One region of the Streptomyces sp. NPDC091272 genome, then DNA from elsewhere that is predicted to be linked to it. Evidence: riboswitches for the same ligand, from Rfam matches in the RefSeq annotation. Region 1 holds a riboswitch; the other holds the start of a gene.
The links. A riboswitch is a leader RNA that binds a small molecule or an ion and turns the genes downstream of it on or off. The one in region 1 is predicted to bind cobalamin.

Region 1 (5,010 bases):
GGCGTTGGCTCCCAAGCCCCGCCCGGCGAGTGACCGCCGCGCGACCGTTGCGGTGAAATCCGGAACGGCGGTGCGGCGTTTCGAGTCACCGGGGCGCCCTGCCCAGTTCATCTTCCGTTCACTCAGGTTGCCTACGTTCCAACTGCCACTGACCTCAAACGATTGCCTGGGTAAATGGAACACATCACGCTCCTTCTCGGAATCGTGATCGTGACCGCTCTCGTGTTCGACTTCACGAACGGTTTCCACGACACTGCCAACGCGATGGCCACGACCATCTCGACCGGCGCACTCAAGCCCAAGACGGCGGTGGCCATGTCCGCCGTGCTCAACCTCGTTGGTGCTTTCCTCTCCGTCGAGGTCGCCAAGACGATCTCCGGCGGGCTCATCAACGAGAGCGGCATCACGACGGAAGTGATCTTCGCGGCGCTGGTCGGCGCCATCCTCTGGAACCTGTTGACCTGGCTGATCGGTCTGCCGTCCAGTTCCTCCCACGCACTCTTCGGCGGCCTCATCGGCGCCACCTTGATGTCGGTGGGTACCTCGGGGGTCAACGGCAGCGTCGTCATCACCAAGGTGCTGCTGCCCGCGATCGCCGCGCCGCTGGTGGCCGGCGTCGCCGCGTACCTCGCCACGAAGCTCACCTTCAAGCTGGCGTCCAGGACCGACGAGAAGGCCACCGCCAAGGGTTACCGCGCGGGCCAGATCGCCTCCGCCGGCCTCGTCTCCCTCGCGCACGGCACCAACGACGCCCAGAAGACGATGGGTGTCATCACCCTGGCCCTGGTCACCGGAAACGTGCTGGCCCCCGGCTCCAACCCGCCCCTGTGGGTCATCGTCTCGGCCGGTGTGGCCATCGCCGCCGGTACGTACCTGGGCGGCTGGCGCATCATCCGCACCATGGGCAAGGGCCTCACCGACCTCCGTCCGCCGCAGGGCTTCGCCGCCCAGACCGGCGCCGCGACGGTCATCCTGGCCTCCTCGCACCTCGGCTTCTCCCTCTCCACCACCCAGGTCTGCTCCGGCTCCGTGATGGGCGCGGGCCTCGGCCGCAAGGGCGGCGTGGTCCGCTGGTCGACCGCGACCCGGATGTTCGTCGCCTGGGGCCTGACGCTGCCCGCCGCGGGTCTGGTCGCCGCCGCCGCGGAGTTCCTGACGGGTCAGGGCGCCTGGGGCGTCACCGCCGTGGCCGTCCTGCTGGTCGCGGGCTCGGGTGTGATCTGGGCCCTGTCGCGCCGCAAGCCGGTCGACCACACCAACGTCACCGCCGACGACCTGGAGACGTCCGGCGAGCCCGCGGGCGTCGTCACCGCCGCCGTCGCCGCGGTCACCCCGCCCCCGGCCGGTGTCCTGCTGCACGACACGGACGACATAAAGGCCACCCTCCACTCCCCCGCCGAGGCGGCCCGCCCGGCCGCATCGGTCTAAGGACGCACACGACATGAACATCGACTGGGCAGCTCTCGGCACCGTCTTCGGCGTCAGCCTCGTGGCCACCGTGGGCCTGGTGGGCCTGTTCACCCTCGGCATCGTGGGGCTCTCCAAGCAGGAGGGCGCCACCGCCTCGGGCGGCTCCGCGACCGTGGCACGTACCGGCGCCTACGCCTGCTTCGCGCTCTGCGCGGCGGCCGTGGCATACGGAATCTTCCTGATCGTCGCCTGATCCTCGCTCCGCCCCCGCCGCCCCGTGCCTCGTGCGCGGGGCGGTTCTGCGTGCGCCCCCGGGCGGGCCGGTGCACGCGGGGAGCGCCGCAGGTCAACCCCAGGTTGACGGCTGTTCGCGGAGCGTGGTGGACTGCCGGAGCCAATACGGCGGCATGGAGAGGAAGCCGGTGCGAATCCGGCGCGGTCCCGCCACTGTCACGTACGTCCCGCGAGGGCCGTACGGAAGCCAGGAACTCCCAGCCGCTCGTCACGTCGAACCAGGGCGCGGACCCTGAGTTAAGGACACATCGCCATGCCCGGCTGCGGAACCCGCGGTCCAGCCGCCCCCTGCCCGAGTCCCGCCCGCGTCTTCGCGTACGGCGCCGCCGCCGGACTCCTCGGCGACCTGCTGCTCGGCGACCCCCGCAGGGGCCATCCCGTCGCCGCCTTCGGGCGGGCCGCAGCCGCGGTCGAGCGGGCGCTGTGGCGCGACCACCGCGGCCGGGGCGCCCTGCACACCCTGCTCTGCGTGGGCGGGGCCACGGGCGCCGCCGCGCTCGCCGCGCGCGCCGTGCGCCGCTCGCCCGCCGCGTCCGTCGCCCTGACCGCCGCCGTCACCTGGTCGGTCGTCGGTGGTACGTCGCTGGGGCGGGAGGCCCGCGCGGTCGGCGGGGCCCTGGCCGCGGGGGACCTCGACGTCGCCCGCGAGCGGCTGCCGCACCTGTGCGGGCGCGACCCGCAGGCCCTGGACGGACAGCAGATGGCGCGCGCCGTCGTGGAGTCGGTCGCCGAGAACACCTCGGACGCGGTGGTGGGCGCGCTGGTGTGGGGCGCGGTCGCCGGCGTGCCGGGGCTGGTGGCCTTCCGGGCGGTGAACACCCTGGACGCGATGGTCGGCCACAGGTCGCCGCACCATCTGCGGTACGGGTGGGCATCGGCGCGCCTCGACGACCTCGCGGGCTGGCCCGGCGCCCGGCTGACGGCCGCGCTGGCCGTGCTCGCGGGGGGTGACCCCCGGGGCGCTTTGCGGGCATGGCGCGCGGACGCCGCACACCACCCGAGCCCCAACGCGGGCCCGGTGGAGGCCTCGTTCGCGGGCGCCCTGGGCGTCACCCTCGGCGGCACGCTCTCCTACGCGGGCCGGGTGGAGCACCGTGCGGTGCTGAACGGGAAGAGCGGGCGTCCCGTGGACGTACCGGACATCGAGCGTGCGGTGCGGCTGTCGCGCCGGGTGAATCTGCTGGCGTTGGCCGTGTGCGCGGCGGGCCGGCTGGCCGCTTCGTACGGGCACGCGTACGTGAAGGGACGTAACTCATGAGCGGTGGCGGGCTGCTGGTCGCGGGGACCACGTCGGACGCGGGCAAGAGCGTGGTCACGGCGGGGATCTGCCGGTGGCTGGTGCGCCAAGGGGTGAAGGTCGCCCCGTTCAAGGCGCAGAACATGTCGCTGAACTCCTTCGTGACCCGTGAGGGCGCGGAGATCGGGCGCGCCCAGGCGATGCAGGCACAGGCCGCGCGGGTCGAGCCGAGCGCCCTGATGAACCCGGTGCTGCTCAAACCGGGCAGCGACAGGTCGAGTCAGGTGGTGCTGCTCGGCAAGCCGGTCGGCGAGATGAGCGCCCGCGGCTTCTTCGGCACGGCGGGCGGCAGGACGTACGGCAAGGGCGTGCAGGGCGGGCACCGCGAGGCGCTGCTCGGGACGGTCACCGAGTGCCTGGCCGAACTGCGCGACCAGTACGACGCGGTGATCTGCGAGGGCGCCGGAAGCCCGGCGGAGATCAATCTGCGCCGTACCGACATCGTGAACATGGGGATCGCACGGGCCGCGGACTTCCCGGTGGTGGTGGTCGGGGACATCGACCGCGGGGGCGTCTTCGCGTCGTTCTTCGGCACCACCGCGCTGCTCGCGCGGGAGGACCAGCGGCTGGTGGCGGGCTACCTGGTGAACAAGTTCCGGGGTGATGTCTCGCTCCTGGAGCCTGGCCTGGAGATGCTGGAGGACCTGACCGGGCGCAGGACGTACGGCGTGCTGCCGTTCGCGCACGGGCTCGGCATCGACGAGGAGGACGGCCTGCGGGTGTCGCTGCGCGGTGCGGTGCGCGAGTCCGTGGTGGCGCCGCCGGTCGGCGAGGACGTGCTGCGGGTCGCGGTGTGCGCGGTGCCGCTGATGTCCAACTTCACCGACGTGGACGCGCTGGCCGCCGAACCGGGTGTGGTCGTGCGGTTCGTGGACCGCGCGGAGGAGCTGGCCGACGCGGACCTGGTGGTCGTGCCCGGCACCCGCGGCACGGTGGGGGCGCTGCGGTGGCTGCGGGAGCGCGGCCTCGCGGACGCGCTGCTGCGGCGGGCCGCCGAGGGGCTGCCGGTGCTGGGGATCTGCGGCGGGTACCAGCTGCTCGGCACCCGCATCGAGGACGAGGTCGAGTCGCGCGCCGGGGTGGTCGAGGGGCTGGGCCTGCTGCCGGTACGGGTGCGCTTCGCCCGCGAGAAGACGCTCACCCGGCCGGTGGGCGAGGCGCTCGGCGAGGCCGTCGAGGCGTACGAGATCCATCACGGGGTGGCCGAGGTCCTCGGTGGGGAAGCCTTCCTGGACGGGTGCCGGGTGGGCGCCGTGTGGGGGACGCACTGGCACGGGTCGCTGGAGAGCGACGGGTTCCGGCGGGCCTTCCTGCGGGAGGTCGCGACGGCTGCGGGCCGGCGTTTCGTACCGGCACCGGACACGAGCTTCGAGGCCCTGCGCGAGGAGCAGCTGGACAGGCTCGGCGATCTGATCGAGGAACACGCGGACACGGACGGGTTGTGGCGGCTCATCGAGTCGGGCGCCCCGGCCGGCCTGCCGTTCGTGCCGCCGGGGGCGCCCGAGGGGCGCGGATGAGAAGTGCCGTACGCGCCACGCGAGTTGTGGCTGTGACAGCTGTGCCAGGAACCACTATGGAGGTCGCATGAGTACGCCCTACCCCTTCACCGCCCTCGTCGGACAGGACGACCTGCGGCTCGGGCTGCTGCTCAACGCCGTGTCTCCCGCCGTGGGCGGTGTGCTCGTGCGCGGCGAGAAGGGCACCGCCAAGTCCACCGCCGTGCGCGCGCTGGCGGCGCTGATGCCGCGGGTGAGCGTGGTCGACGGGTGCCGGTTCTCCTGCGACCCCGGGGCGCCGGACCCGGCCTGCCCCGACGGACCGCACCAGGAGGCCGGCGGCGTGTCGCGTGACGCGCGGATGGTGGAGCTGCCCGTCGGCGCGTCCGAGGACCGGCTGGTGGGCGCACTCGACATCGAACGGGCGCTGGCCGACGGCGTGAAGGCGTTCGAGCCGGGGCTGCTGGCCGACGCGCACCGCGGGATCCTGTACGTGGACGAGGTCAACCTCCT
Region 2 (5,010 bases), on a different contig from region 1:
GAGGTCGACCACGGTTCCGAGGAGCACGCCGAGGGCAACGAGGCCCTGCTCGCCCTGCTGGAGGTCGACGAGGTCGGCTCGGACGACTGGGACTCCAAGCTGGAGGAGCTCGTCGAGGCCGTGGCGCACCACACCGACGAGGAGGAACGCACCATCCTCAACGGCGCCCGCGAGAACGTGTCGGGCACCCGTCGCGGCGAACTCGCCGTGGCTTTCTGGGGCGCACGCGAGAAGCACCTCAAGGCCGACTGCGGCACGGTCGAGAATGTGCGCAAGGTCGTCAAGAACTCCTGAGGCGGGAGGAGGCCGGGTGACGTGCCGCCGCTCCCCTGCCGAGGTCGACGCCCGGGCGCGTCGCCCTCTCACCGCAACGGCGTGCCGTCCTCGGTCAGTTGCATCTGGGGGCGGCCCGTCACCAGGAGCCAGGCGGGCAGGGACGCGATGCACATGAGCGCGATGATCGCGGGCGACGACACGAGCACGGCGGCGGTGAAGAGGCTGATCCACCCCTGCCGGGTGATCGCGAGCAGCATGCCGAGCACACCCGCCGCGATGCCGACCGAGGGGTGCACGCCCGGCACGAGCGCGTGCACGCAGAGACCGAACGCGGCGCCGACGAACACGGCCGGAAAGATCCGTCCGCCCCGGAACCCACAGGCCGCCGCGACCAGCAGCGCCACCAGCTTCACCACCGCGAGCCCGGCGAACTGTCCGGCCGACCGGCCGTCCGGGTCCGCAGCAAGCTCGCCGACCTCGTGCAGCCCCTTGAACAGGGTGAGCTGCCCGCCCAGTGCGCCGAGCAGGCCGAGTACGAGCCCGCCGAGCGGCAGCATCAGCATCGGGTGCCGCAGGCTCCCGAAGGCGCGGTGCACGTAGGGGAAGAGGAGGACGGCGACCATGCCGAGCACCGCGGCGGCGCAGGCGACCACGATCGCGGCCAGCAGGTCGCCCCAATCCGGCCGGCCGAAGGGCGGGAGGCCCAGGTCGAAGGAGGGCGAGGCGAGCAGGGTCGTCGTCAGCGACCCTGCCGCCGCGGCGAGCAACGGGCCGAAGAGGTTGTCCCACAGGGAACCCTTCACCGGCATGGGCCGCCCCGCCAGCGCCTCGGAGACCACGAGCGCGGCGGCGACCGGGGTACCGAAGAGGGCGCCGAGTGTCGCCGCGGTGGCGAGCGACATCCACAGCTGACCCGGAGCTCCCGGCAGCGCCTTGGTGCCGAGCCAGAAGGCGAGCGCCACGTTGGCGGCGATGATCGGGTTCTCCGGGCCGAGGCTCGGACCTCCGGCGAGCATCAGGGCGTTGGCGACCAGCAGCCCCGGCACCACGTAGGGCCGCAGCGGTTCCTCCTCGCCGAGACCGAGCGTGGCCGGGTCGGGGCCCGCTCCTCCGGGCGCTTTCCACACGACGAGCCCGACCAGCACACCGGTGGAGGTGAGCATCACGATCATCCACAGCGCCGAGTACCCGCCGATGCCGAGCGCGTCGGGCAGATCCGTCCAGAGGACCTCCTGAAGTTCCTCGGCGAGCGCGCTGACCGCGAGGAAGAGCAGGCTGCAACCGACGCCCACCACGAGCGCGGGCACCACGAGGGGCAGCAGGGTGCGGGCGGAGACTGCGGGCGGGACCGGGGGCGGGGGCGGCGTGACATCGGCTGAGGTGCTCACCGCGTCACCCTATTTGCAGGCATTTCAACTGGATTGTTCTTTGTGGGTGTTTCACAGGGCTTTCCTCCGCCGGGGCCGCCGGGGCAGGTACCCCCCGCGCCCGTACCGTCACGCGATCCCCCCCGTACCGTCACGCGATCCGTGTCCGATGTCACGGTCCGCCGTGTGGACCGCGGTGACCGTCGGGGCCGCGGGCGCCTAGGGTGTCGGGTGCAACTGGTTCGCCCTGCCCGCCAGGCAGGCGCGTCGCAAGAGGGAACCCGGTGGGAATCCGGGACTGCCCCGCAGCGGTGAGTGGGAACGACCGCCGTCATACGCACTGGGTCCGGCCAAGGACCTGGGAAGCGACGGCCAGTAGGAACCTGCCGGAGCAACACCGGCAGAAGTGCCCGCGAGTCCGAAGACCTGCCCGTTGCCCGTACGCGACCCCTCGCGTACGGACATCCCGGTGACCTCGTGGGCGGGTCGGCGTACACATCAGGCGAAGGACCGCGCCCGTCGCGCGCCTTTGCCCGGTTCCGTCACCCTTCGCGTCCGTGATCCGTCTCCGGGATTCTCAGGAGTCATCTCGCGAAGGAGATTTCCGTGACAGCGAAGTCCGCAGCAGCGGCAGCACGGTCCACCGTGTACGGCTACCCCCGCCAGGGCGGCAACCGGGAGCTGAAGAAGGCCGTCGAGGGCTACTGGAAGGGCAAGGTCACCGCCGACGCCCTCCGGGAGAGCGCACGGGAGCTGCGCCGCACCAACTGGCGGCAGCTGGCCGAGGCCGGCCTCCACGAGGTGCCCACCGGTGACTTCTCGTACTACGACCACGTCCTGGACACCAGTGTCATGGTCGGCGCCGTCCCCGCCCGCCACCGTGCGGCCGTCGAAGCCGACGTGCTGGACGGGTACTTCGCCATGGCCCGCGGCAACCAGGACGTGGCACCCCTGGAGATGACCAAGTGGTTCGACACCAACTACCACTACCTGGTGCCCGAGTTGGGGCCCGGCACGGTCTTCACTGCGGACTCCACCAAGCAGGTCGCCGAGTTCCAGGAGGCTCTCGCGCTCGGTCACGACGCGCGGCCCGTACTCGTCGGCCCCGTCACCTATCTGCTGCTGGCCAAGCCCGCTCCCGGCGTGGCCGCCGACTTCGAACCGCTGACCCTGCTCGACCGGCTGCTCCCGGTGTACGCCGAGGTGCTCGCCGACCTGCGGGCGGCCGGGGCGCAGTGGGTGCAGCTGGACGAGCCGGCGCTGGTCCAGGACCGCGCCCCCGCCGAGCTGAGCGCGGCCGAGCGCGCCTACCGCGACCTGGGCGCTCTCACCGACCGGCCGCTGCTGCTCGTCGCCTCGTACTTCGACCGGCTCGGCGACGCCCTGCCGGTACTCGCCAAGGCCCCGGTCGAGGGTCTCGCACTGGACTTCACCGGTCCCGCGGCGGCCAACCTGGAGGCGCTGGCCGCCGTCGGCGGGCTGCCTGGCAAGCGTCTCGTCGCAGGTGTCGTCGACGGCCGCAACATCTGGATCAACGACTTCGAGAAGTCGCTGGCCACCCTCGGTACCCTGCTCGGCCTCGCCGGGCGGGTCGACGTGGCCGCCTCCTGCTCGTTGCTGCACGTCCCGCTGGACGCCGCCGCCGAGCGCGACGTCGACCCGCAGATCCTGCGCTGGCTGGCCTTCGCCCGGCAGAAGAGCGCCGAGATCGTCACCCTGACCAAGGGGCTGGCCCAGGGCACCGCGGCAATCACCGCGGAACTCGCGGTCAACCGGGCCGACCTGGCCTCCCGCGCCCACTCCCCCATCACCCGCGACCCGGCGGTACGGTCCCGGGTTGCCGCCGTCACCGGCGCGGACGGCCGGCGTTCGGCGCCGTACGAGGAGCGGGCCGCGGCCCAGCGCGCCGCGCTCGGCCTGCCGCTGCTCCCGACGACCACGATCGGCTCGTTCCCGCAGACCACCGAGTTGCGGGCGGCCCGCGCCGACCTCAGGACCGGGCGCATCGACACGGCGGGCTACGAGGAGCGCATCGAGGCGGAGATCCGGGACGTCCTGGCCTTCCAGGAGAAGGCCGGCATCGACGTCCTCGTGCACGGCGAACCCGAGCGCAACGACATGGTGCAGTACTTCGCCGAGCAGCTGACGGGATATCTGGCCACCCAGCACGGCTGGGTCCAGTCGTACGGCACCCGCTACGTGCGCCCGCCGGTACTCGCCGGTGACATCTCCCGTCCGGAGCCGATGACGGTGCGCTGGACGAGTTACGCGAACTCCCTCACCGACCGCCCGGTCAAGGGGATGCTGACCGGTCCCGTGACGATGCTCGCCTGGTCGTTCGTACGGGACGACCAGCCGCTCGGCGACACCGCACGCCAGGTCGCCCTGGCCCTGCGGGACGAGGTCGGGGACCTGGAGGCCGCCGGCACCTCGGTCATCCAGGTCGACGAGCCGGCGCTCCGCGAGACCCTGCCGCTTCGTGCCGCCGACCACACCGCGTACCTGGCCTGGGCGACGGAGTCCTTCCGGCTGAGCACCGGCGGGGTACGCGCAGAGACCCAGATCCACACCCACATGTGCTACGCGGAGTTCGGTGACATCGTCCAGGCCATCGACGACCTCGACGCGGACGTCATCAGCCTGGAGGCGGCGCGCTCGCACATGCAGGTCGCCAGGGAGCTGGCCGCGCACGGCTACCCGCGCGAGGCGGGTCCCGGTGTCTACGACATCCACTCGCCGCGCGTCCCCTCCGCGCAGGAGGCGGCGGACCTCCTGCGCAAGGGCCTTGAGGCCATTCCGGCGGAGCGGCTGTGGGTCAACCCGGACTGCGGTCTGAAGACCCGCGGCTGGCCCGAGACCCGGGCCTCGCTGGAGAACCTGGTGACCGCGGCCCGCACCGTGCGCTCGGAACTCTCCGGGTCCTGATCCGCGGAGCGGGCCCCTGGCGGGCCGGGTCCTTCCCGGTCCGCTCAGGGACTCGCGGTGGAGACCGCGTACACCCAGGGGCGCTCGGGGACGGTGCGGTCGACCGTGATGTCCAGGGTGGGCAGCGGGGCCTTCTGCCGGTAGGTCAGGCCCGACCACTTGCGGCCGGGGGTGAAGACCCAGCCGACGGTGGTCCGGTCGTGCTCGCGGATGCTGACCGTGCCCTCCTTGAGGGCGCCGGCCGAGGTGCCCACGTCCTTGAGGAAGGTGTCGAGGTCCGCGGGGGTGGTGGCGAACCGGACGTGCATCCGGCTGGTCTTCCAGTTGTTGGTCTCGTAGTACGCGAGGTTCTGGGCCATCAGCGGGATCGGCAGGTGGTAGATCCGTCGCTGCACCTGGGAGGGCCAGCCGACGGTGAGGCCCCCCGCCGCGGCCTCGCGCT

Region 2: linked by a shared signal. The riboswitch ahead of metE (5-methyltetrahydropteroyltriglutamate--homocysteine S-methyltransferase) and the one ahead of ACIQM4_RS20615 (cobalamin biosynthesis protein) in region 1 are both predicted to bind cobalamin.

What each region holds. Positions count from the first base shown of each region.
Region 1 is NZ_JBIVVC010000007.1:79,154-84,163, forward strand. Features, by position in the region: gene ACIQM4_RS20605 (anion permease) at 175-1,428, shown strand; gene ACIQM4_RS20610 (hypothetical protein) at 1,442-1,663, shown strand; cobalamin riboswitch at 1,783-1,921, shown strand; gene ACIQM4_RS20615 (cobalamin biosynthesis protein) at 1,958-2,962, shown strand; gene ACIQM4_RS20620 (cobyric acid synthase) at 2,959-4,518, shown strand; gene ACIQM4_RS20625 (putative cobaltochelatase) at 4,586-5,010, shown strand, end outside.
Region 2 is NZ_JBIVVC010000001.1:584,384-589,393, reverse strand. Features, by position in the region: gene ACIQM4_RS02285 (hemerythrin domain-containing protein) at 1-294, shown strand, start outside; gene ACIQM4_RS02280 (ion channel protein) at 363-1,664, opposite strand; cobalamin riboswitch at 1,865-2,092, shown strand; gene metE (5-methyltetrahydropteroyltriglutamate--homocysteine S-methyltransferase) at 2,250-4,568, shown strand; gene ACIQM4_RS02270 (hypothetical protein) at 4,613-5,010, opposite strand, start outside.